One region of the Streptosporangium sp. NPDC000509 genome, then DNA from elsewhere that is predicted to be linked to it. Evidence: riboswitches for the same ligand, from Rfam matches in the RefSeq annotation. Region 1 holds a riboswitch; each other region holds the start of a gene.
What was found. A riboswitch is a leader RNA that binds a small molecule or an ion and turns the genes downstream of it on or off. The one in region 1 is predicted to bind S-adenosylmethionine.

Region 2: linked by a shared signal. The riboswitch ahead of ACFY3D_RS11250 (aminotransferase class V-fold PLP-dependent enzyme) and the one ahead of ACFY3D_RS17365 (glutathione S-transferase C-terminal domain-containing protein) in region 1 are both predicted to bind S-adenosylmethionine.
Region 3: linked by a shared signal. The riboswitch ahead of thrC (threonine synthase) and the one ahead of ACFY3D_RS17365 (glutathione S-transferase C-terminal domain-containing protein) in region 1 are both predicted to bind S-adenosylmethionine.

What each region holds. Positions count from the first base shown of each region.
Region 1 covers NZ_JBIAYX010000008.1:322,844-330,436, reverse strand. Annotated here, with positions in the region: gene ACFY3D_RS17380 (ABC transporter permease) at 1-158, opposite strand, end outside; gene ACFY3D_RS17375 (ABC transporter substrate-binding protein) at 155-1,954, opposite strand; gene ACFY3D_RS17370 (FAD/NAD(P)-binding protein) at 1,951-3,708, opposite strand; gene ACFY3D_RS17365 (glutathione S-transferase C-terminal domain-containing protein) at 3,705-4,640, opposite strand; SAM riboswitch class IV at 4,680-4,792, opposite strand; gene ACFY3D_RS17360 (DUF402 domain-containing protein) at 4,845-5,366, shown strand; gene ACFY3D_RS17355 (ABC transporter permease) at 5,387-6,139, opposite strand; gene ACFY3D_RS17350 (ATP-binding cassette domain-containing protein) at 6,232-7,194, opposite strand; gene ACFY3D_RS17345 (TetR/AcrR family transcriptional regulator) at 7,295-7,593, shown strand, end outside.
Region 2 covers NZ_JBIAYX010000005.1:106,032-113,624, reverse strand. Annotated here, with positions in the region: gene ACFY3D_RS11265 (SAM-dependent methyltransferase) at 1-325, shown strand, start outside; gene ACFY3D_RS11260 (cytochrome P450) at 346-1,545, opposite strand; gene ACFY3D_RS11255 (TerC family protein) at 1,565-2,503, opposite strand; SAM riboswitch class IV at 2,746-2,861, shown strand; gene ACFY3D_RS11250 (aminotransferase class V-fold PLP-dependent enzyme) at 2,914-4,221, shown strand; gene ACFY3D_RS11245 (NADH-quinone oxidoreductase subunit D) at 4,239-5,423, shown strand; gene ACFY3D_RS11240 (acyltransferase) at 5,441-6,724, shown strand; gene ACFY3D_RS11235 (DUF3180 domain-containing protein) at 6,747-7,199, opposite strand; gene folK (2-amino-4-hydroxy-6-hydroxymethyldihydropteridine diphosphokinase) at 7,196-7,593, opposite strand, start outside.
Region 3 covers NZ_JBIAYX010000028.1:27,873-35,465, forward strand. Annotated here, with positions in the region: gene ACFY3D_RS36315 (S1 family peptidase) at 42-1,580, shown strand; SAM riboswitch class I at 1,824-1,964, shown strand; gene thrC (threonine synthase) at 1,979-3,268, shown strand; gene ACFY3D_RS36325 (MoaD/ThiS family protein) at 3,291-3,566, shown strand; gene ACFY3D_RS36330 (cold-shock protein) at 3,925-4,125, shown strand; gene groL (chaperonin GroEL) at 4,596-6,221, shown strand; gene ACFY3D_RS36340 (cytochrome D1 domain-containing protein) at 6,609-7,593, shown strand, end outside.

The sequences.
Region 1 (7,593 bases):
ACGTCGATCGTGTCGCCGGGGGCGAGCAGCAGGGCGAGGTAGGCCGCGGTGGCGGCGGCCCAGAGCACGGCGACGCCCGCTCCGAGCCGCCGGGCCACCGGGCCGAGCCACCCGGCGGCGGCCAGCCCCCGCCGCCGGGTGAGTGAAAGGGTGCTCACGTCCCTATCCGGATGTCGTAAGCACCGTTGGGGGTGCCGGAGACCGGCTCGAAGGTGATCCCGGTGACCGAGGCGCTGTAGGCGATCTGGTCGGCGGGAACGTAGAGCGGGAGCAGGAGCGCCTCGTCGGTGATCACGGTCTTCTGCACCTTCGCGTAGAGCTCCTTGCGCTTGGCGACGTCGGAGGCGGCCGACGCGTCGGCGAGCAGCTTGTCCAGTTCGGCGCTCCCGAACTTCGTGCGGTTGATCGCGGCGTCCTTCGCCAGGATCAGGTTGAGCGCAGCCCCGGCGTCGGTGTCGCCGCGCGAGTTCTCGAAGATCTCGTACTCGTTGTCCTCGACGGCCTTCTGCGCGGTGCCCTGATCGACGATCTTGACCTGGAAGTCGATCCCGGCGCTCTGCTTGACGGCCGCCTGGACGGCCTGGGCGAGGACGTCGCGGCGGTCGCGGACGAACGGCGCGGCGTTGACGGTGCGCACGGTGAGCCGCTTGCCGTCCTTGACCCGGAAGCCCTCGGCGTCGCGTTCCTTCCAGCCCGCCTCGTCGAGCAGCCGGTTGGCCCGTTCGGGGTCGTTACCGAAGGTCTTCTCCAGGGAGGGGTCGTAGAACTGCGGGCTGCCCTGGCCGATGACGCTCCAGGCCCGCTTGGCGGTGCCCTGGTAGACGGAGTTGAGCACCGCGTCCACGTCGACGGCGTCGCGGAAGGCCTCGCGGACCCGCTTGTCGTCGAACGGCGGACGGGAGACGTTGAAGTAGTAGGAGAACGCGCTTCCGGAGTTGAGGCTGGTCTCCAGCTTCAGCTCGGGGTCGCTCTTGATGAGGCCGATCTCGGTGGCGGGCACGCCCTCGATCACCTGCACCTGCCCGGAGGTGAGCGCGCCGACCCGTACCGCCGCCTCGGACAGGAAGCGGTAGGTGATCTCGGCCAGGTGCGCCGGCCCCTGGTGGGCGGCGCCGGTGGGCGGCCATTTGTAGTCGGGGTTGCGCTTGTAGTGGACCTCCTGGCCGGGGGTGAACCGGTCGAGGATGAACGGTCCGGTGCCGACCACGTCGACGCCGCCCGCCTTGAGGTCCTTCGCGTTCTTCAGCGACTTCGGGGAGACCTGGCCCGCGTACGGGGAGGAGAGGAAGTCGAGGAACAGTCCGTCGGGGGCCTTGAGCGTGACCTTCAGGGTGTACGGCGCGGTCGCCTCGGCCTTCTCGAAGTTGCGCAGCTGGATGGCGCTGAGCGCGGCGTTGTAGCCGGGTGAGACGAGCTGGTCGAGGTTCGCCTTCACCGAGGCGGCGTCGAACTTCTCGCCGTCGTGGAAGGTGACGTCGTCGCGAAGTTCGAAGGTGTAGGTCAGGCCGTCCTCCGAGACCTTCCAGGACGTGGCCAGCCAGGGAAGGAATTCACCGTTCCCGCCCCGGGCGATCAGTGCGTCGAACTGGTTGTGGACCAGGAGGCGGGCCTTGTTCTGGCCCCACTGGTGCGGGTTGAAGGTGATGGGCTGTGTCTCCACCGCCCACACGAGCGACCCTCCGTCGCCACCGCCGTCCGCACCGGCCTTCGCGCTCGGGGCCCCGCTCTCGGCTCCGCACGCCGCGAGCGCCAGCACTCCGGCGAGCGTCAGGGCGCCCCATCGCAACTTCACGTTCTTCTCCTTGCGCTTCTGTACGACGTGCTTCTCCGCGGCGTGCTTCCGCACGGCGTTCTGTACGACGTTGTTCTGTACGGCGTGTTGTGCGGCGTTGTTCGGTACGGCGCGTCCGGCCGGCTCGACGACACGCCGGGTATGGCGATCGGAATGGTTCACGCGACGTGCCGTCTGATCTGGGTTCCGGCGGCCTCGGAGAGCACGATCCGGGCGAGGGCGTCGGCGTGGCGGAAGAGCGGGGCGTTGAGGCGGGGCCTGGCGAAACCGGCGGTGGCCCTGCCGCCCACGACCCACGGGCCGAGGGCGAACCTGCGGGGGTGCGGGCTGCCTGACCTGTCGAGCAGGCGGCGGTCCGCGGTCCGCACGTTCACCAGGCCCGACTCCTCGTCGAGCTCGCCGCGGTCGCGGAGCGCGCCGATGAGCGGGTCGACGGCCCGGCTCACGCTGGGTGCGGGCAGCCGGGCCTCGACGAGTGTGCCGGCCGCGACGCCGCCGGGCACGGTGGGGCTCTGTGCCCGCCAGCGTCCTTCGTGGTGGTCGACCTTGAGGTTCGCGCCGAGGAAGGTGACCACCCCGGCCCTGGCCAGGGCACGCATCTCCTCCAGCCGGGGTCCCGGCGGGCCGCTCGCGACGTAGCTGAAGAAGCCGCCGAACCACGGGTCGGAGATGCCGAGCTCGGCGAGGACGCCGTAGACGGAGAGCAGTCCGAGGATCATGGCGTGGTCGGCGCTGTGCGCGGGGTCGGAGCGCCGCTCCAGGTCGACGGCGAGATAGCCGTGCATCCACTTCTGCAGGCCCGCGTGGTCGCCGAACCGGATGCCGTCCAGCGGCCGGTCGAGCCGGTCGAAGTCGAGCCGGTCCGGGTGCCGGGGCACGGCCTGGCGGATCAGCTTGCGCATCCCGAGGCTGCGCCACTCCTCGGCCGCGAAGCCCTCCTCGAACTCCTCCCAGCCCAGCTTGACGCGCTTGGGGTGGGCGGTGATGAGCTCGTGGTAGTACGCGAAGGCCAGCTCCTTGGCGACCAGCGGCCACACGTCCTTGCGGAAGTCCCACGGTCCCTCGCCCAGCGCCTCGCGGGTGAGGAAGCGCGGCACCGGCGGGCGGGCGCCCTTGAAGGGGTAGCCGGTCTTGGAGTGGTACGGCACCCCGCGCCGCGAGCCCACGTGCAGGAGGGGCTCCCGCCCGCTGGGCAGGTAGACGAGCTCCCCGTCGTACTCGCGGACGAACCGGCCGCCCCGGCCCGAGGTGAGCAGCACCATCAGGTCGACGAAGGCGAGCCCCATCCCCCGTACGATCACCGGCTCCCTCGCGGGGACGCCGTCCAGGTCGAGGTCCGCCGCGTAGCCGGTGGGCAGGTAGCGCAGCCCCGTACGTGTGGCGAGGCGGGCCAGCGTGCCCTCCTCGCTCGTCGGGGTCACGTCGCCGTGGCCCTGGGCGAGGATCACCGCGTCGACCTCGATCGTCCTGCCGTCCTCCAGCCTCACCGCCTGGCCGCCGGGGACGTCGGCGAGGTCGACGGCGCGGGTGGCGTGCACGTGCACCCGGACGCCGCGCGGCGCGGTCGCCACCGCGCGGTGGAAGACGTGGGAGAGGTAGTCGCTCTGCGCGGGGCGGGTGGCGAACCTGCCGGGGTCTCCGCCGAGCCATTCGGCCAGCGTGGGTCCCGGGCGGATCGGTCCCTCGCACCGCACCGACTCGTCGGTGAAGAGCGTCACGTCGGCCGCGGTGGAGTTCATCCAGAGCAGGTCCGGCTGGTCGCGCCGCCAGACGCGCCCGCCGCCCGGCGGATGGGGGTCGATCACGTGGACGTCCAGCGAAGGCCAGCCGAGCAGGTCGGCGGCGTTGGCGCAGATCCGTTCCACCAGGCAGGTGCCCGTCGGTCCCGCGCCGACGACGGCGATCGAGGCGCTCATACGGCGGCTCTGCGGTGCGGCTCGTCCCAGTCGGCGTACAGCGGCTCGACCGGGACACGCCAGGTGTCGGTCTCGCCGTGCCGGGGGGAGATGACGGTGAAGTCGGTGTTCTCGCGGAAGGCGGGGTGGGCGTACAGGTCCCTGGCGTAGGCCCACAGGTTGGTGAAGGCGGTCAGCGGGCGCTCGCTGATCCTGGCCGCCGGGTTGTCGCTCAGGTCGAAGCGGAGCAGGGTCGGCCAGAGCCGTACGTCCGCCTCGGTGATTCCCGAGCCGAACAGGTACCTGCGGTCGGTCAGCCGGTCGTCCAGCTCGTCCAGGAAGGCGATCACCTCTGCGCGCGCCTCGGTGTACGCGCTCTCGGTGGTGGCCGACGCCACGCGGCCCGCCGCCGTGTTGACGATCTCGTAGATCCTCGTGTTGAGCTCGTCGATCTCCGGCCTGAGCTCCTCGGGGTAGAGGTCGGCCTCGGGGTCACCGCCGAACCGGGTGGCGAGGTCGATCGTGATGTCGGGGAAGTTGTTGCTGACGATGCGACCGCTCGTCCTGTCCCACAGGACCGGCACCGAGACGTGCCCGTCGAAGCCGGGCTCGGTCGCCTCGTACGCCTGCCGCAGGGTGGTGAAGCCGTTGACCGGGTCGGCCCCGCGCCGCTCGCGGAACGCCCACCCGCGTCCGTCGCGCTCGTCGTCGACGTAGGAGAGCGAGACCACGTCCTGGAGTCCCTTGAGGGAGCGCACGATGGCGGCGCGCTGCGCGTAGGGACAGACGGCCGCGACGTAGAGGTGGTAGCGCCCCGGCTCGGCGGGGAAGGCGGTTGTGCCGATCCGCCCGGTGAAGGGGTAGCGCAGGCCGGACCTGCCACCGGGCCGGTAGTGGCCGTGGGTGTCGAGGTCGACGGGGCTGGCGTAGTTCAGTGTGCTGCTCTTCGGCATCTGACGCTCCCGGACATGTCGTGGTGACCCCGGTGAGGGGGTCCGCGCTTGCGGCACGCCCACCGTGCCGCCTGGTCTCCCCCGGGGGCACCCCGCCGCGGTGCGAGGGTTGCCGGTCAGCCAGCCGGGGCTTCGCACTGACACTCTTAACCTATTTAGAAGGTAGGAAATACATAGATCTCTGTCAAGCCTTAATGTCGGGGAATGTCCTATGAGAGCGTGAACGTGGTCTACCGCAAGTACGACGGGTCACTGCACTGGCACCACCGCGGCCTGCTGCTCGGCGAGGACGAGCACGGGGTGTGGACGGGCTGCGTGGCCAACTCCAGCGGCCACAAGGGCGACGGCCCCGCGGTCGCCTGGCCGCATCCGTTCGTGATGCTCTTCCCCCGCGACGCCTGGTGGACGGCCGCGTTCAACACGGCACCGCACAAGCACGAGATCTACTGCGACATCTCCACGGTGCCGCGGTGGAGCGACGGCCAGGTCACCATGATCGACCTCGACCTCGACGTGATCAGGGTCCGCGAGAACCTGCTGAAGGGCCGCCGGAGCCGGGTCTTCCTGGACGACGAGGACGAGTTCGAGGAGCACCGGGTCAGGTACGCCTACCCGCCCGACGTGGTCGAGAGCGCCCGCGCCTCGGCCGCCTGGTTGATGGAGGCGGTCACCACCCGCACCGCCCCCTTCGGGGACGCGCCGCACTGGCTCACCCTGGTCAGCTGAGCGCGTCCCCTCCGGATACCTCAGCGGGCGCGGTCGCGGAACAACCTGCCGGACAGCAGCGCCGAGACCAGTAGGAAACCACCGCACCAGGCCAGCGCCTTCCACGGGTCGCTCCCCACGGGCCTGTCGAGCAGCAGGCCACGCACGGACTCGATGATCGGCGTGGCCGGCTGGTTCTCCGCGAACCCGTGCAGCCACGTGGGCATGGTGTGGACCGGAACGAAGGCGCTGCTCGGGTAGGGCAGGAACATCACCACGAAGGTGAAGCCGCCCGCGGCCTCCGGCGTCCTGGCCAGCAGGCCGACCACGGCCGAGACCGCGGAGACGGCCAGGACGAACACCACCAGGATGCCCGCCGCCGCGGCCCAGCCCGCCAGGTCCGCGTCCGCCCGGAAGCCGAGCAGGAACGCGACGACGAACACGATGACGAGCGAGGTGAGGTTGCGCACGGTGCTGGCGGCCACGTGCCCGCCCAGGAACGCCCCTCCGCCGACGTCCATCGACCTGAACCTGTCGACGATCCCCCGGCTCATGTCCTGGCTGACGGCGACCGCGGTCAGGGAGGCGCCGTAGGAGGCGCACATGACGAGGACGCCGGGGACGGCGTAGGTGACGTAGTCGGTGCCGGTCTGGATCGCGCCGCCGAACAGGTAGACGAACATCAGCATGATCATGACGGGCAACAGGAACGAGGTGATCAGCGCGTCGAGGTTGCGCAGCGACAGGCGGACGGCGCGGCCGGTCATGACCGGCCAGGCGACGAGCTCAGACACCGGCCCTCCTCCCCTCGCACTCGACGACGGGGCAGGACACTCGCCGCTCCTCGCTTGTCGAGACGTCCATCGAGACGTCCATCACCGTGAGGTCAGACACCGGCCCGCTCCTTGTCCGTCGGATTGTCCGTCAGGTTGTCCGTCAGGGCGAGGAACGCGTCGTCGAGCGTGGCGCCTCGCACGGTGAACCTCTCGACCGCGGAACGCCCGGAATCCACCTCGTCCAGCAGGGCGCGGATCTGCGCGGCGCTCCCGTCGGTGGCCGCCTCGACGGTGAGTCTGGCGGGATCGGCGTGCACGGCACGCGCCCCGAGCAGGCGCGTCACCTCGGCGAACGAGCCGGCGTCGGCCAGCACGAGGTTCAGCCGCCAGGCGGCGACCCTCGCCTTGAGCTCGTCGGCGGTGCCCTCCGCCACCACCCGTCCGCCGTCGAGCAGCGCGATCCTGTCGGCGAGGCTGTCGGCCTCCTCCAGGTACTGGGTGGTGAGGAAGACCGTCGTCCCCGAGTCGGCGAGGCGGGTGATCACCTCCCACATCGCCTGCCTGCTCCGCACGTCGAGCCCGGTCGTCGGCTCGTCGAGAAAGATCACCGATGGTGCGCCGACGAGCCCGGCGGCCAGGTCCAGACGTCGCCACATACCACCCGAGTACGTGCCGACCCGCCGCTTTCCCGCCTCGACCAGGTCGAACCGCTCCAGGAGCTCGGCCGCCCTGCGGCGGGCCCCCGCGCGTGACAGGCCGGACAGGCGGCCCATCATCCGGAGGTTCTCCTCACCGGTCAGCAGTTCGTCGACCGCCGCGTGCTGGCCGGTCAGGCTGATGGCGCGGCGCACCCGGCGGCGGTCGCGGACGACGTCGAACCCGGCGACCGTGGCCCGTCCCCCGTCCGGCCCGACCAGCGTCGCCAGGGTGCGTACGGTCGTCGTCTTGCCCGCCCCGTTGGAACCGAGCAGGGCGTACACGCTCCCCCTGGCGACGCGCAGGTCGACGCCCTTCAGTACGGCGACCCTGCCGTAGGACTTGGTGAGGCCGACCGCCTCTATCGCTGTTTCCACTACCCCTCCTGTGTATGGCGTACGCTCTACTGTTTATGGCATACACGATATTGCGTAAGGTATACACTCACACAAAAGGACGGTCAAGCCCGGGAGCGCGATGGAAGTGCCGGAGAGCGTGGAGATCGCCTGGGGCCTGCGTGAGCGGCCCGGCAAGGGCCCCAAACGCAGCCTGAGCCTGGAGCACATCGTGGAGGCCGCCCTGCGGGTGGGCTCCGCGGAAGGGCTCGCCGCGGTCTCGATGAGCAAGATCGCCGCCGAGCTCGACGTCTCCACGATGGCGCTCTACCGCTACGTCTCGTCCAAGGGCGACCTGCTCATGCTCATCACGGACGCGGTGCTCGGCCCGCCTCCCCCGCTCCCCGAGCCGGGCGACGACTGGCGCCAGGGCGTCCACCG
Region 2 (7,593 bases), on a different contig from region 1:
GCCGCCGTACGGCACGCTCGCCGGATACCGGGACGGAGCGACGGTCGCGCCCGTGCCCGACGGGTCGTGCGACATCACCGCCCACGTGGCGCTCGACGCCTGCGCGGCCTCCGGCGAGAGCGCCGGAGCCGTCACGACGGCGCTGACCACGCAGCGCGAGGCGTTGCGCGCCCTGGGCGTCACCGGGAGCCGTCCGCCGGTCGAGCAGGCGGGAAACGACCCGCGCGGCTACCTGCGGGCCCTCACAAGGGCCTCCGAGGAGGCCGAGCTCATCGCCCCCGGCGGCCTCGGCGGCTTCGGCTGGCTCTCTCAGAGCCGCCACTGAGAGCGCCGCTCCGGACCGGTTCAGACCCGCACATCGAGGGCGGTGAGGCCCCGGATGACGTAGCCGGGACCCCAGGTGGGTTCGGTGACGAGTTCCATCTTCGGCGCCTTGCGCAGGAGGGCGCCGAAGGATTCGATCAGCTCCACCCTGGCCAGCGGCGCCCCGAGGCAGAAGTGGATGCCGGCGCCGAAGGAGATGTGCGGGTTGTCGGCCCGGCCCACGTCCAGGCGGGCGGGGTCGGCGAAGACCTCGGGATCGCGGTTGGCCGAGCCGAACAGCAGCGCCACCTCGGAGCCGCGCGGGATGTCGATCCCGCCCACCGAGACGTCCTCGAGCACCCAGCGTTCGAACATCTGCAGCGGGGTGTCCCAGCGCATCAGCTCCTCGATCGCCGTGGGCAGCAGGGTGTGGTCGGCGCGGAGCCGGTCGAGTTCCGCCTGGTTGCGGAAGAGCGACCACCAGCCGTTGCCGGTGACGTTCACGGTGGCCTCGTGTCCGGCGTTGAGCAGCAACACGCAGGTGCCGACCAGCTCCTCCTCGGTGAGCCGGTCGCCCTCGTCGGCCACCAGGGCGAGCGCGCTGATCAGGTCGTCACCGGGGTCGGCCCTTCGGGCGCGGGCCAGCTCGACGAGATAGGCGGAGAACTCCTCGGCCGCCCGTACGGCGGTGTGCTGGGCCTCGACCGACGGCTGGAGCTCGTACATGCCGCAGATGTCGGCCGACCAGGGGCGCAGCAGGTGCCGGTCGGCCTCGGGGATGCCGAGCATCTCGGCGATCACGGTGACCGGGAGCGGCTCGGCGACCTCGGCGATCAGGTCGCCTCCGCCGCGCTCGACGAAGACGTCCACGAGCTCCTCGGCCATGCGGGCGATCTTGGGGCGGAGGGCCTGGACCATGCGGGGGGTGAACGCCTTCGAGACCAGCCGCCGGAGCCTGGTGTGCACCGGCGGCTCGACGTCGAGCATCCCTGCCCTGATCACCCGCCAGAACGGGTCCTGGAACTCGGGGTCGTCCGGCCTGCCGAACTCCTGGTGCGAGGCCACGTGCAGGTAGGACCGGCCGAGCCTGCGGTCTCGCAGCAGCGCGTTGACGTCGGCGTGCCTCGCCACCAGCCATTGGCCGGTCGGCTCGAAGAAGCCGACCGGCCGCTCCCGCCTCAGCTCGTCGTAGACGTCGTAGGGGTGGGCGACGAATTCCGGATTCCAGGGATCAAAGCGCACGTAATCATCGTAATCCTGGTCAGGAGTCGGGCCGCTTGTCCGAATTTCCCTTTTTAGATGATTCATCCACTCCGTCCGCGGGACCGGTCTGGCTCGCCGGAACCCCCTGAGGCACCGCGACCGCCGACGCCTCCGAGCCGGCCCGGTGCGTAGGATCCACCGAGTCCTTCCGGTCCGTGCCGTCCACCGAGTCCGTACGACCCGCCTGGTCCTCGGCACCGTAGCGAGAACGCAGCTCGACCGGCTTACGCCTGCCCGCCTTGCCGCGCATCCGGATGTTCAGCAGCTCCACCAGCAGCGAGAACGCCATCGCGAAGTAGATGTAGCCCTTGGGGATGTGCTGCTCGAACCCCTCGGCGATGAGCACGACGCCGATCAGCACCAGGAAGGACAGGGCGAGCATCTTGATGCTCGGGTGCCGGTCCACGAAGCGGCTGATCGGCCCTGAGGCGATCAGCATCACGATGACCGAGACGATGACGGCCGCGATCATGACGCCCAGCTCGTCGACCATGCCGACCGCGGTGATCACCGAGTCGAGCGAGAAGACGACGTCGAGGATCATGATCTGGATGATCACCGAGGTGAAGGACGCCGACACCTTGCCCTCGGAGTGGTGGGAGTCCCCCTCCAGGCTGCTGTGCATCTCGTGGACGCTCTTGCCCAGCAGGAACAGGCCTCCGAGTATCAGGATCAGGTCGCGCCCCGATATCCCCTGCCCGAAGACCTCGAACATCGGCGTCGTGAGCCTCACCACCCACGACAGCGCGAACAACAGGAGGAGACGGCTGAGCAGGGCGACGGAAATACCGATCTTGCGTGCCCTGTCACGCTGCGCGGGCGGGAGCTTGCCCACCAGGATCGAGATGAAGATGATGTTGTCGATCCCCAGGACGATCTCCAGGGCGACAAGGGTGAAAAAACCTATCCATATCTCGGGGTTGGTGACCCAATCCATGGCCTTCTCCTTCTTCGGCCGATTTCTTCGGCCAACGCTCGAACGCGCGATCATCCAGCCGGCTTGACCTTCTTCGGCTGACTCCAGGACGACCGGGAAAGGCCCCGAGTTCCTTCCTTTCATCACAACTTCGCCGTCAATTCGCCGGACGCGCCCAGGCGCTCGCTCCCGCCCCGGACACCGGGTTGATCACCTTTCGGACTTGCGGGCCACCGCGGGACGTCGGTTATAGTGCCTCCGTAGGTCATGAGTGCCAGTGACAAGCCCCGGCTCGCTGGCCGGCAACCCTCGCGTCCGCGGCGGGGTGCCCCGGGTGAGGACCTGGTCCGGCACGAGGTGTGCCGGGCAAGCGCGGGCTCCAGGCACCTATGCCATGGGTTGGGGTCCGATGACCTCGAAGGAGCCATGGCGTGTCCACCCTCACGATCGGCACCCCCGCCACCCCCGTCACCCCGGCCACCACCGCCGTCCCCGAGACCCGCGCGTCCGGTGACCGGCCGATCCCGGCCGTGCTCGGCTCGGACCTGGAGGTCCCGGTCAGGGGCGGCAGGCTCGTCCGCTACGCCAACCTCGACTACGCCGCGAGCGCCCCCTGTCTGGAGCCGGTGAGCGCCGCCGTCGCCGCCGCGCTCCCGGCCTACTCCAGCGTCCACCGCGGCGCCGGGTACGCGTCCCAGCTGACCACGGCCCGCTACGAGCAGGCCAGGCACACGGTGCGGGCCTTCGTCGGCGCCCGCCCCGACGACTCGGTGATCTTCACCCGCAACACCACGGACGCGACCAACCTGCTGGCCCGCAGCCTGCCCGAGGGCACCACCACCGTGGTCTTCGACACCGAGCACCACGCCTCGCTGCTGCCCTGGGAGCGGGTCGTGCGGCTCGCGGCCCCCGCCTTCCCCGGTGAGGCCGTCCGCGCCGTCGACGACGCCCTCGCCTCGATCGACGGCCCCAAGCTGCTCGTCGTGACCGCCGCCTCCAACGTCACCGGGGAGCTGTGGCCGATCGCGGCGCTCGCCCACATCGCCCACCGCCACGATGCCCGCGTCCTCGTCGACGCCGCGCAGCTCGTCCCGCACCGCCGCCTCAACCTGACGGCCCTCGACCTGGACTACGTGGTCTTCTCCGGCCACAAGCTCTACGCGCCGTTCGGCACGGGCGCGCTGATCGGCCGTTCCGACTGGCTCGCCGACGCCGAGCCGTACCTGCGGGGCGGCGGCGCGGTGAAGGCCGTGAACGACGACGACACCGAGTGGCACGACGACCCGGAGGCGCGGCACGAGGCCGGAACCCCGAACGTGCTGGGCGCCATCGCGCTCGCCGCGGCCTGCGACGCGCTGTCCGCCACCGGCTGGACCCCGCTGGTCCGCGAGGAGGAGCACCTCCTCCGGCGCCTGAGGGCGGGCCTCGCGGGTGTCCCCGGCGTCCACGAGCTGTCCCTGTGGGGCCCGGACCACCCGCGCGTCGGCATCGTCTCCTTCGTGGTGGACGGCTTCACCGCCCGCGAGGTCGCCGAGGCCCTGTCCGGCGACTACGGCATCGGGGTCCGCGACGGCAAGTTCTGCGCCCACCCCTTCGTACGGCACCTGCTGGGCGCCAAGGACGGCGGCTGCGACGACGTCACCGCCTCCGCCGTCCGCGCCTCCATCGGCATCGGTACCACCTCCGAGCACGTCGACCGACTGATCGGCGCCCTGCGGGATCTTGTCTCGCGCGGCTGACGTGACAGCATGGCCCTATGACTGAAGGCGCGCGCCGTGAGCTGAGCGTGGGGATGGGGGCTGGAGCCGAGGCCGTACGGGGGGCGGACGGCAAGGAGCTCGCCACCGAGGACATGGTCCTCAACATCGGGCCGCAGCACCCGTCCACGCACGGTGTGCTGCGGCTGCGGCTCACGCTGGACGGGGAGCGGATCGGCTCCGCCGAGCCGATCGTGGGCTACATGCACCGGGGCGCCGAGAAGCTCTTCGAGGTGCGTGACTACCGGCAGATCATCGTGCTGGCGAACCGGCACGACTGGCTGTCGGCGTTCGCCAACGAGCTGGGCGTCGTGCTCGCGGTGGAGCGGATGCTCGGCATGGAGGTGCCGGCGAGGGCGGTCTGGACGCGCACGCTGATGGCCGAGCTCAACCGGGTGCTCAGCCACCTGATGTTCCTCGGCTCCTACCCGCTGGAGCTCGGCGCGATCACCCCGGTCTTCTACGCGTTCCGGGAGCGCGAGACCCTCCAGGCCGTGATGGAGGAGATCTCCGGCGGGCGCATGCACTACATGTTCAACCGGGTCGGCGGCCTCAAGGAGGAGATCCCCGCGGGGTGGACGGGCCGGGTCGCCCAGGCCGTGGCCGACGTGCGGCGGCGACTGCCCGACATCGAGAACCTGATCGCCGGCAACGAGATCTTCCTCGCCCGCACGCGCGGGGTGGGCGTCCTCGACCGCGAGACGATCATGCAGTACGGCGTGAGCGGCCCGATCGCCCGCGCCTCCGGCGTCGACCTCGACCTGCGCAGGGACGAGCCGTACCTCGCCTACGGCGAGGTGCCGGTGAAGGTCGTCACCCGGTCGGCGGGAGACTGCCACGCCCGGTTCGAGGTGCTGCTCGAACAGGTGAAGGTCTCCCTCGACCTGGCCGACGCCTGCGTGAAGCGGCTCGTCGACCTGCCCCCGGGGCCGGTCAACCAGCGCCTGCCCAAGGTGTTGAAGGTGCCCGAGGGCCACACCTACGCCTGGACGGAGAGCCCGCTCGGCCTCAACGGCTACTACCTGGTCTCGCGCGGGGAGAAGACGCCGTGGCGGATGAAGCTCCGCTCGGCCTCCTTCAACAACGTCCAGGTGCTGCGCGAGATGCTCCCCGGCCACCTGGTCTCGGACATGGTCGCCATTTTGGGCTCGATGTTCTTCGTCGTCGGCGACATCGACAAGTAAGGCACGGTTGCAACCGCATGATCGAATCCGGTGGAGACCAGGAGAGGGCGACCCCTGTACCCTCCACACCTCCTCCCGCGCCCTCCGCCTCGAAATCCCGGGAAACCCCCGGAACGCCAGGGACACCAGGAACCTCTGGGACTTCGGAAACCACCGAGAGCCGCTCCGGAAGCACCGCGCCCTCGGATTCCGTACCGGCCGAGGTACCTCCCGCCACGGACGGGCCGCGGCGGGACCGCTACGTCGACTGGCTGCGCGCGCTCAGCCTGATCGTCGTGGTCGTCTGGCACTGGGCGTTCACGATCCTGCAGTGGGGGCCCGACGGCCCCTCGCCGACGAGCCCGCTGGGCTTCACCTCGGGGCTGTGGATCCTCACCTGGCTGCTGCAGGTGCTGCCGCTCTTCTTCTACGTGGGCGGATACGTCCACCTCCTGTCGTGGAACCGGGCCTGCGAGCGCGGGGTCGGCATCGGCACCTTCGTGTGGCGGCGCATCCGGAGCCTCGCGATCCCCGCGCTCGCGCTCGCCGGGACCTGGATCGTGTTCGGTGTGATCGTGACGTGGGCGTTCGGGATCGAGTGGATGGGCCGCGTGGTCCTGCTCGTCATCAGCCCGCTCTGGTTCATCGGCGTCTACCTCGTGCTGATCGCCCTGCTGCCGATCTCGCTCTGGCTGCACCGGCACTACGACGTGCTCGCCCTGATCTGGCTGGCGGGGGCGGCGCTCGTCGTCGACGTGCTGCGGCTGCGCTACGGGTACGAGGCCGTGGGCTGGCTCAACATGATCATCGTCTGGGGACTCGCCCACCAGGCCGGATTCTTCTACGACCGGGTGGTGGCGCTTCCCCGCCGCTTCGACGTCGCCATCCTGTGGACCGGGCTGTTCGCCCTCTTCGGCCTGGTCTACTCGGGCATCTACCCCGGATCGATGGTGGGCGTTCCCGGCGACAAGCTGTCCAACATGGCGCCGCCCACCTTCGTCATCGTGGCCCTGCTGATCTTCCAGATCGGCCTGGTGGAGGTGCTGAGGCCGTCCATGGAACGCCTGCTCGTACGGCCCAGGTGGCAGCGCGTGAACGAGACGGTGAACCGGTTCGCGCTCCCGCTGTTCCTGTTCCACACGACCGGTATGGCGATCTGGGTGGCGCTCACCTGGTGGCTGGTGGGCAGCGGACCCGGCGAGAGGGTACGGCTGGACCTGTTCTGGTGGCTGGAGCGCCCTCTCGCCATCGCCGGAGCGCTGATCTGCACGCTTCCGGTCATCATGCTCTTCGGACGCCAGTGGACGGCGAGGCGCCGCTAGCGGCGTCTCAGCGCGCGGGGTCTCAGCGCTCGTCGCCCGCGGAGTCCTTGGGAACCCGGCAGCAGTGCTCCAGGTACAGGGCCGCGCAGACCAGCAGCACGCACGCCAGCAGCGACCCGCCGGTGATGAAGAAGTCCCTGCGGGGGACCTCCTGCTCCAGCATCTCCACCGTGTAGACGGTGAACCCGGCGAAGATCCCGCCGAAGACCGCGCCACCGAACGCGGAGGCCTTGGCGAGGGCGGCCAGACGGGCCACGGCGAGGGGCTCGACCGGCTCGGTGTCGGGCTTGCGCTCGATCCTGGCCTTCGTCATCCAGCCGGTGTAGAACTCGCCGATCGCGAGCAGCAGCACCGTCGGGATCGCCGTCCACGGCACGGTCGGCAGGGACGAGTAGAGCGGCCTGAGCAGCGCCCAGGTGAGGATCGCGAACACGATGAGAAGCCCGACGAGAACGCCGGGGCGGGTCGGCCTCACGCGGGCCCCCGCAGGATCAGGTCGGGACGCGGCCGTACGTAACCCTGGTCGAGACCGGCGAGCAGGTCGGCCACCCGGCGCCCGGACAGGACCGCCCCGGGATCGGCCCGCACCCAGGGGACCAGCACGAACGCGCGCTCGTGCGCTCTGGGGTGCGGCAGGGTGAGGTCGGGATCGTCCATCACGACGTCCCCCACGGTGATCAGGTCGATGTCCAGCGTGCGCGCTCCCCAGCGCTCCACCCGGACCCTGCCGAAGGTGTTCTCCACACTGTGAGCACGATCGAGGAGCGCCCGAGGTTCCAGCGCGCTCTCGGCGATCACCACCGCGTTGAGATAGGCGCCCTGTTCGGGACCGCCGACCGGGTCGGTCTCGTAGACCGGCGACACCGCGA
Region 3 (7,593 bases), on a different contig from region 1:
CTCCCCTCGCGCTTCACAGGCAAAGGTCGAGGAGAACCCACATGTCCCGCAGACACGTCCTCATCGCATCATGCGCCCTGACCGCGACCGCGCTCGCCCTGGCCGCCGTACCGGCCGGAGCCGAGCGTCAGGTGGCGGGTGCCCCGGCCACGCGCGCCATCCCGTCCGCCGACGCGGCCGTACCGATCGTTTCGGCCGCGCTGAAACCGCCGCCCGGCATGCTGAAGGCGCTTGAGCGCGACCTCCGGCTGACCCCGGCCGAGGCTCGCGAACGCCTGCTCAACGAGGCCCGCCTCACCCCGATCGCGTTGCGGATGGCCGAAAGACTCGGTCCCCGTTTCGGCGGCGTCTGGCTTCGGGGAACCACCGCGGACACTCTGATAACGGCCACCACCAGTGGCACCGATGTCCCCTCGATCCTCGCGGCGGGCTCCGAGGCCCAGGTCGTCCCCAGGTCGCTGGCGGAGCTCAACGAGATCAAGACGAAGCTCGACCTCTCCCCGGATTTCTCGCGGCACGTGGCGAGTGTGCGTTATGTCGACGTGAAAAGGAACAAAGTACTCGTCCTCTCCCTGAACCCCGAGGCGGCCGAGGGCGTCGTCCTGGACAGTGACGTGGACGAGGACGCGGTGCAGGTGGTGCCCACCGCCGAGGCTCCTCTGCCCCTGTACGACCTGGTGGGCGGCAACGCCTACTACATCGGTTCCACCAGCCGCTGCTCGATCGGCTTCCCCGTGCTCAAGGGCACCCAACCGGGCTTCGTCAGCGCGGGCCACTGTGGAAAGGCCGGCGACACCACCACCGGCTTCAACCGAGCCCCCCAGGGTGTCTTCCAGGCGTCGACCTTTCCCGGCAACGACTACTCCTGGGTCATGGTCAACGCCGACTGGACCCCCACCCCGTCGGTGGACAACGGCCAGGGCGGCGTCGTGTCCGTCGCCGGAGCCACGCCCGCCATCGAGGGGGCCTCGGTCTGCCGGTCCGGCTCCACCACCGGCTGGCACTGCGGCCTCATCCAGCAGCGCGGCGCCAGCGTCACCTATCCCCAGGGCACCGTCTCCGGGGTGACCCGCACCAGCGTCTGCGCCGAGCCAGGGGACTCGGGCGGCTCCTTCATCTCCATCGACCAGGCCCAGGGTGTCACTTCCGGCGGCTCCGGCGACTGCGACCAGGGGGGCACCACCTACTTCCAGCCGGTCGGCCCGATCCTCACCGCCTACGGCCTGACCTTGAGGACCGTCGCGGGCAATCAGCCACCGCCGGTCTTGGGCACCTGCACCGGCTTCCCGAACACCTACACCGGCACCCTCGCCAACGGCGCGACCGCCTACCAGCCCAAGGGCCGTTACTACAGGTCAACCACGGGGGGCGTCCACTCCGCCTGTCTGACCGCTGAAGGCAGCGACTTCGACCTGTATCTGCAGAAGTGGGACGGCAGGAGCTGGGCGGCCGTCGCCACCTCTGACGGCCCAGGCGCCAACGAGAAAATCTCCTACACCGGCACGGCAGGCTACTACCGATATCGGGTGGTCGCCGCAGCCGGCTCCGGCTCCTACACCCTCGGATTCAGGGTGCCGTGACTCGTTCCCAGGCACCTTCGGCGGGCCGTGTCCGGCGCTGACCCGAAGGGGTGAGGCCCCCGCCTGGCGGGGGCCTCACCCGCTTGTGCGTGGTGCCCGCCGCGTGTCTCGCGGTCGGCGGCCCGGTTCCGGTTGTCCGCTGGATAACACGCCGTATCTCGCACAGTGAGACACGAAGTCAGGAGGACGGTGGGGCGAGGTAGAGTGCTCAAGACCTGCGCGTCAGGTTTCCAACTGAATATCTGCTCATCCAGAGGGGTGGAGGGACCGGCCCTGCGAAGCCCCGGCAACCATCCCGGTTCACGACCCGTGATCTGAACGAGGTCGACCGGGACAGGTGCCAATTCCGGTCTGTGACCAGGGTGGTCCAGACGAAGATGAGGGAAAGGCCTCGCTTCATGGCGCTCGCAACCACTGAGAACACCACCTCCTCCGCTCGTGCCGACGGCGCGCGCGACCGGCGCTTCGGCCCCGCCGTGGCGCTGTCCTGCCGGGAGTGCGGTGCCCGCTACGACCTCGGCCCCAGCTTCGCGTGTAGCGAGTGTTTCGGGCCCCTTGAGATCGCGTACGACTTCGGGCGTGTGACCCGGGAGCGGATCGCCGAGGGGCCGACCAACATCTGGCGCTACCGCTCGCTGCTGCCCGTCCCCGAGGACGTGGCCGCCAAGCCCAACATGGCGCCCGGCTGGACCAAGCTCGTCAACGCCGGCAACCTCGCCCGCGAGCTGGGCATCCGCTCGCTGCACGTGAAGGACGACTCCGGCAACCCCACCCACTCCTTCAAGGACCGCGTGGTGGCCATCGCCGTCGAGGCGGCACGCAACTTCGGTTTCCACACCCTCTCCTGCTCCTCCACGGGCAACCTCGCCGGCGCCGTGACCGCCGCCGCCGCGCGGGCCGGGCTGGACGCCTGCGTGTTCATCCCCTCCGACCTGGAGCAGGCCAAGATTGTCATGGCCTCCGTGTACGGCGGCAGGCTCATCGGCATCGAGGGCACCTACGACGACGTGAACCGCTTCTGCTCCGAGCTCATCGGCGACGAGCTGGGCGACCAGTGGGGCTTCGTCAACGTCAACCTCCGGCCGTACTACGCGGAGGGGTCCAAGACGCTCGCCTACGAGATCGCCGAGCAGCTCGGCTGGCGTCTTCCCGACCAGATCGTCATCCCGGTCGCCTCCGGCTCGCAGCTCACGAAGATCGACAAGGGCTTCAAGGAGCTGATCGCGCTCGGCCTGGTCGAGGACAGGCCGTACAAGATCTTCGCCGCCCAGGCCGAGGGGTGCTCCCCGGTCTCGGCCGCCTACAAGGCGGGTCATGACGTGATCCGGCCGGTCAAGCCGGACACGATCGCCAAGTCGCTCGCGATCGGCAACCCGGCCGACGGGCCGTACGTCCTGGACATCGCCCGCCGCACCGGCGGCGCGGTCGAGGACGTCACCGACGCCGAGATCGTCGACTCGATCCGGCTGCTGGCGAGGACCGAGGGCATCTTCGCCGAGACGGCGGGAGGCGTCGTCGTCGGGGTGCTGCGCAAGCTGGTCGCCTCGGGCACGCTCGACCCCGACGCCGAGACCGTGGTCCTCAACACCGGCGACGGTCTCAAGACCCTGGACGCGGTGGCCGCGGAGGCGCGCCCGACCGCAGTGATTCGACCCTCTCTTGACGCATTCCGTGCGGCTATCGCCTAGAAATCGTGAAAGGTACTGAATTATGAGCGTTTCTGTGCGGATTCCGACGATTCTCCGGACTTGCACCGATGGTGCCGCCGAGGTGAACGGAGAAGGCGAGACCCTGCGCGATGTTCTTCAGAAGCTCGACGCGGACTTCCCGGGGATCGGTGCCCGGATTCTCGATGAATCGGGAAAGATCCGACGTTTTGTCAATGTCTACGTGGGGGATGAGGATGTCCGTTTCGCCGACAACCTCGACACGGCGACGCCCTCCGGTGTTCAGATCTCCATCATCCCGGCGGTGGCCGGAGGCTGACTCCTCCGTCCTGACGCGGCCCTGACCGCCTCGCGTCGCACCGCGTCATCCCCAGGGGAACCCGCGAATCCACGGCACCCGCCCGGCTCCGGCCGGGCGGGTGCCGTGTTTTATGACAGAAGCTCATATTTGTCGCGTGCACGAATAATGTAACCCCTGACTAACTAGTAGTGATGATGAAACTTTCTCCTCGTGATAAAAGCTCTCGTAAAGAGGTAGTTTGGTGCTTGACTCTGTTGCCCGACCGCTTCCCACAGGTATGGTCGGAACGATCGACGTGGCGAAGTCCGCCCCGGAGATTGGGGACTTCGCGAGAGGAATGGGCGTCGTCCTTTAAGACCAGTAAGAGGAGTCGCAAGTGGCGCAGGGCACCGTCAAATGGTTCAACGCGGACAAGGGCTACGGCTTCATCGCGGTAGACGGTGGTAAGGATGTGTTCGTCCATTACTCCGCGATCATGATGGATGGCTACCGCGCCCTGGAGCAGGGGCAGCGGGTCGAGTTCGAGATCACCCAGGGGCAGAAGGGTCCCCAGGCGGAATCCGTCCGGGCGGTCTGACGCGGCCGTTTCATGAATTCGCAGGGAGGATCCGGCGGGTCCCGAGGTGTCGCGGTCCGCTGAACCCCCACCGCCCAGGCCCGGCTCGCCCTCATCCGGCGAGCCGGGCGTTCGTGTCGTTCGGGCATGCGCCAACAACGGCAATGACGCCAGTGCCCGCCAGTGCCCGACAGTGCCCCCAAAGGCCCCAATGACGCCGATGATGACGTATCGCGTACGCCGACGTGACGCGGGATCTTCGCGGACGTGACGTGAAGCTGAAGATCGTCCCACGCGCGGCCCAGGTCAACGGGGCGCGGCTTGCACTCGTCGGGGTAGAGTGCTAAACAGATTCTTGGCACTCACGCATAGAGAGTGCCAATCCTGGATCGAGGCGATGGGGCCCGCCGAACGGAGTCGTGGGCCCACATGCCGTCGCGGGCGTCGGCTCGGTCCGGTGTAAGCCACCCTTTCTCTGGGAGGTTAGCCGTATGGCAGCCAAGATGATCGCGTTTAACGAGGACGCCCGGCGCGGTCTCGAGCGTGGCATGAACCAGCTCGCGGACGCCGTCAAGGTGACCCTCGGCCCCAAGGGCCGTAACGTCGTGCTGGAGAAGAAGTGGGGCGCCCCCACCATCACCAACGATGGTGTCTCCATCGCCAAGGAGATCGAGCTCGAAGACCCGTGGGAGAAGATCGGGGCCGAGCTCGTCAAGGAGGTCGCGAAGAAGACCGACGACGTCGCGGGTGACGGCACCACCACCGCCACCGTGCTCGCCCAGGCTCTCGTACGCGAGGGTCTTCGCAACGTCGCCGCCGGCGCGAACCCGATGTCCCTGAAGAAGGGCATCGAGGCCGCCGTCGAGCGCGTGTCGGAGGAGCTGTCCAAGCTCGCCAAGGACGTGGAGACGAAGGCGCAGATCGCCTCCACGGCGTCCATCTCCGCGGGCGACCCGCAGATCGGCGAGATGATCGCCGAGGCGATGGACAAGGTCGGCAAGGAAGGCGTCATCACCGTCGAGGAGAGCAACACCTTCGGTCTCGAGCTTGAGCTCACCGAGGGCATGCGCTTCGACAAGGGCCTCACCTCGATGTACTTCGTCACCGACCCGGAGCGTATGGAGGCCGTCCTCGACGACCCGTACATCCTCGTCGTCAACTCCAAGGTGTCCGCCAACAAGGACCTGCTCCCGGTTCTCGACAAGGTCGTGCAGGCCGGCAAGCCGCTGCTGATCATCGCCGAGGACGTCGAGGGCGAGGCCCTGGCCACCCTGGTCGTGAACAAGATCCGTGGCCTGTTCCGCTCGGTCGCGGTCAAGGCACCCGGTTTCGGTGACCGTCGCAAGGCGATGCTGGGCGACATCGGCATCCTGACCGGTGCCCAGGTCATCAGCGAGGACCTCGGCCTGAAGCTGGAGTCCACCACCCTGGACCAGCTCGGCCGCGCCCGCCAGGTCATCGTCACCAAGGACGAGACCACCATCGTCGACGGTGCCGGTGACGCCGAGCAGATCGCCGGCCGGGTCAACCAGATCCGCGCCGAGATCGACAACACCGACTCCGACTACGACCGCGAGAAGCTCCAGGAGCGTCTGGCCAAGCTGGCCGGCGGCGTGGCCGTCATCAAGGCCGGTGCCGCGACCGAGGTCGAGCTCAAGGAGCGCAAGCACCGCATCGAGGACGCCGTTCGCAACGCGAAGGCGGCCGTCGAGGAGGGCATCGTCCCCGGCGGTGGCGTGGCGCTGCTGCAGGCCGGCGCGAAGGCGTTCGACAAGCTGGAGCTCTCCGGCGACGAGGCCACCGGTGCCGCGATCGTGAAGAAGGCTCTGGAGGAGCCGCTGAAGCAGATCGCGGTGAACGCCGGCCTTGAGGGCGGAGTCGTCGTGGAGAAGGTGCGCAACCTTCCCGCGGGCGAGGGCCTCAACGCCGCCACCGGCGAGTACGTCAACCTGTTCGAGACGGGCATCATCGACCCGGCCAAGGTGACGCGTTCCGCGCTGCAGAACGCGGCGTCCATCGCGGCGCTGTTCCTCACCACCGAGGCCGTCATCGCCGAGAAGCCCGAGAAGGCCGCGGCCGCTCCCGCCATGCCCGGCGGCGGCGACATGGACTTCTGAGTCCAACCGCTTTCAGTCAAAGAGGCGACCCCGAAACTTCGGGGTCGCCTCTTTGGCGTATTTTCCCGAGGTGATGCCGGCCATCGGTCGCCGTACCTCCTTGAGAGAGCCGCCCTGGGGGGCGCCACCGGAAGGGAGCCTGATCCGGCGGCCGGTGTGCGGAGACGCGGGTGAGGAGGGGGCTCGCAAGGCCGGGTGGGGCCGAAAGGGCCCGATCACCTCCATGCCGTCCGGCCGGCTTCGGTGCCGCCAGGCAATGAGTGGACAAAGGTGGGTGAAACGATAGTGCGAGCCGGTGCGTCGTTTCCTGAACGCGATGCCGTGTGGTCATAGAACGAAGTGTTTGTTGCGACAACGGGTTTCTTGACGGCGCGGCGGAGGATGACGATGTATCACCACCACTGGAAAACCCCCGAGGGCGGGTGGCGGTCGCGTCTTCTTCCCGTCGTGGCGGCGCTGGCCATCGCGGCCGGTCCAGTGGCGCCGACGGCCGCGGACGCGGCGGACACGCCGCCGAACAACGTCGTCTACGTGGCCAACTCGCAGTCGAACACCGTGTCGGTGATCGACGCGACGACCAACAAGGTCACCGCGAGCATCCCCGTCGGCGACAACCCCGTCGGGGTGGCGGTCGCTCCCGACAACGCGCATGTCTACGTGGCCAACTCGCAGTCGAACACCGTGTCGGTGATCGACGCGACGACCAGGGAGGTCACCGCGACCATCCCCGTCAGCGGCAGCCCCATCGGGATCGACGTCTCCTACGGCGGCACCCGTGTCTACGTGACCGATGTGCTAAAGAACACCGTGTCGGTGATCAGCACGGTGACCAACAGGGTCATCGCCACCGTCCGGGTCGGCGAGAACCCGTTCAGGATCACCGCCATTCCCTACCGCCGTGTCTACGTGGCCAACCAGGGTTCCGACACCGTGTCGGTGATCAGCACGGTGACCAACAGGGTCATCGCCACCGTCCCGGTCGGCGAGAACCCGTTCGGAATCAGGTTCGCCCCCAATGGCCTCTACGTCTACGTGGCCAACCAGGGCTCCGACACCGTGTCGGTGATCAGCACCAGGACCAACAAGGTCGTCGCCACGATCCCCGTCGGTGGCCCTCCTTCCAGGATCGTGGTCTCCGCCGACAGCGCCCTTGTCTACGTGACCCTGCTGATCCCGGAGAGCGTGGCGGTGATCGACGCCAAGACCAACAGGGTCGTCGACACGATCCCGGTCGAGGGGGCTCATTTCGGGATCACGATCTCCCCGGACGGCACCTGGCTCTATGTGACCGACCTGGAGGCGGACAGCGTGTCGGTGATCAGCACCAGGACCAGAAAGGTCGTCGGTGTCATCCCGGTCGGCAAGAGTCCTT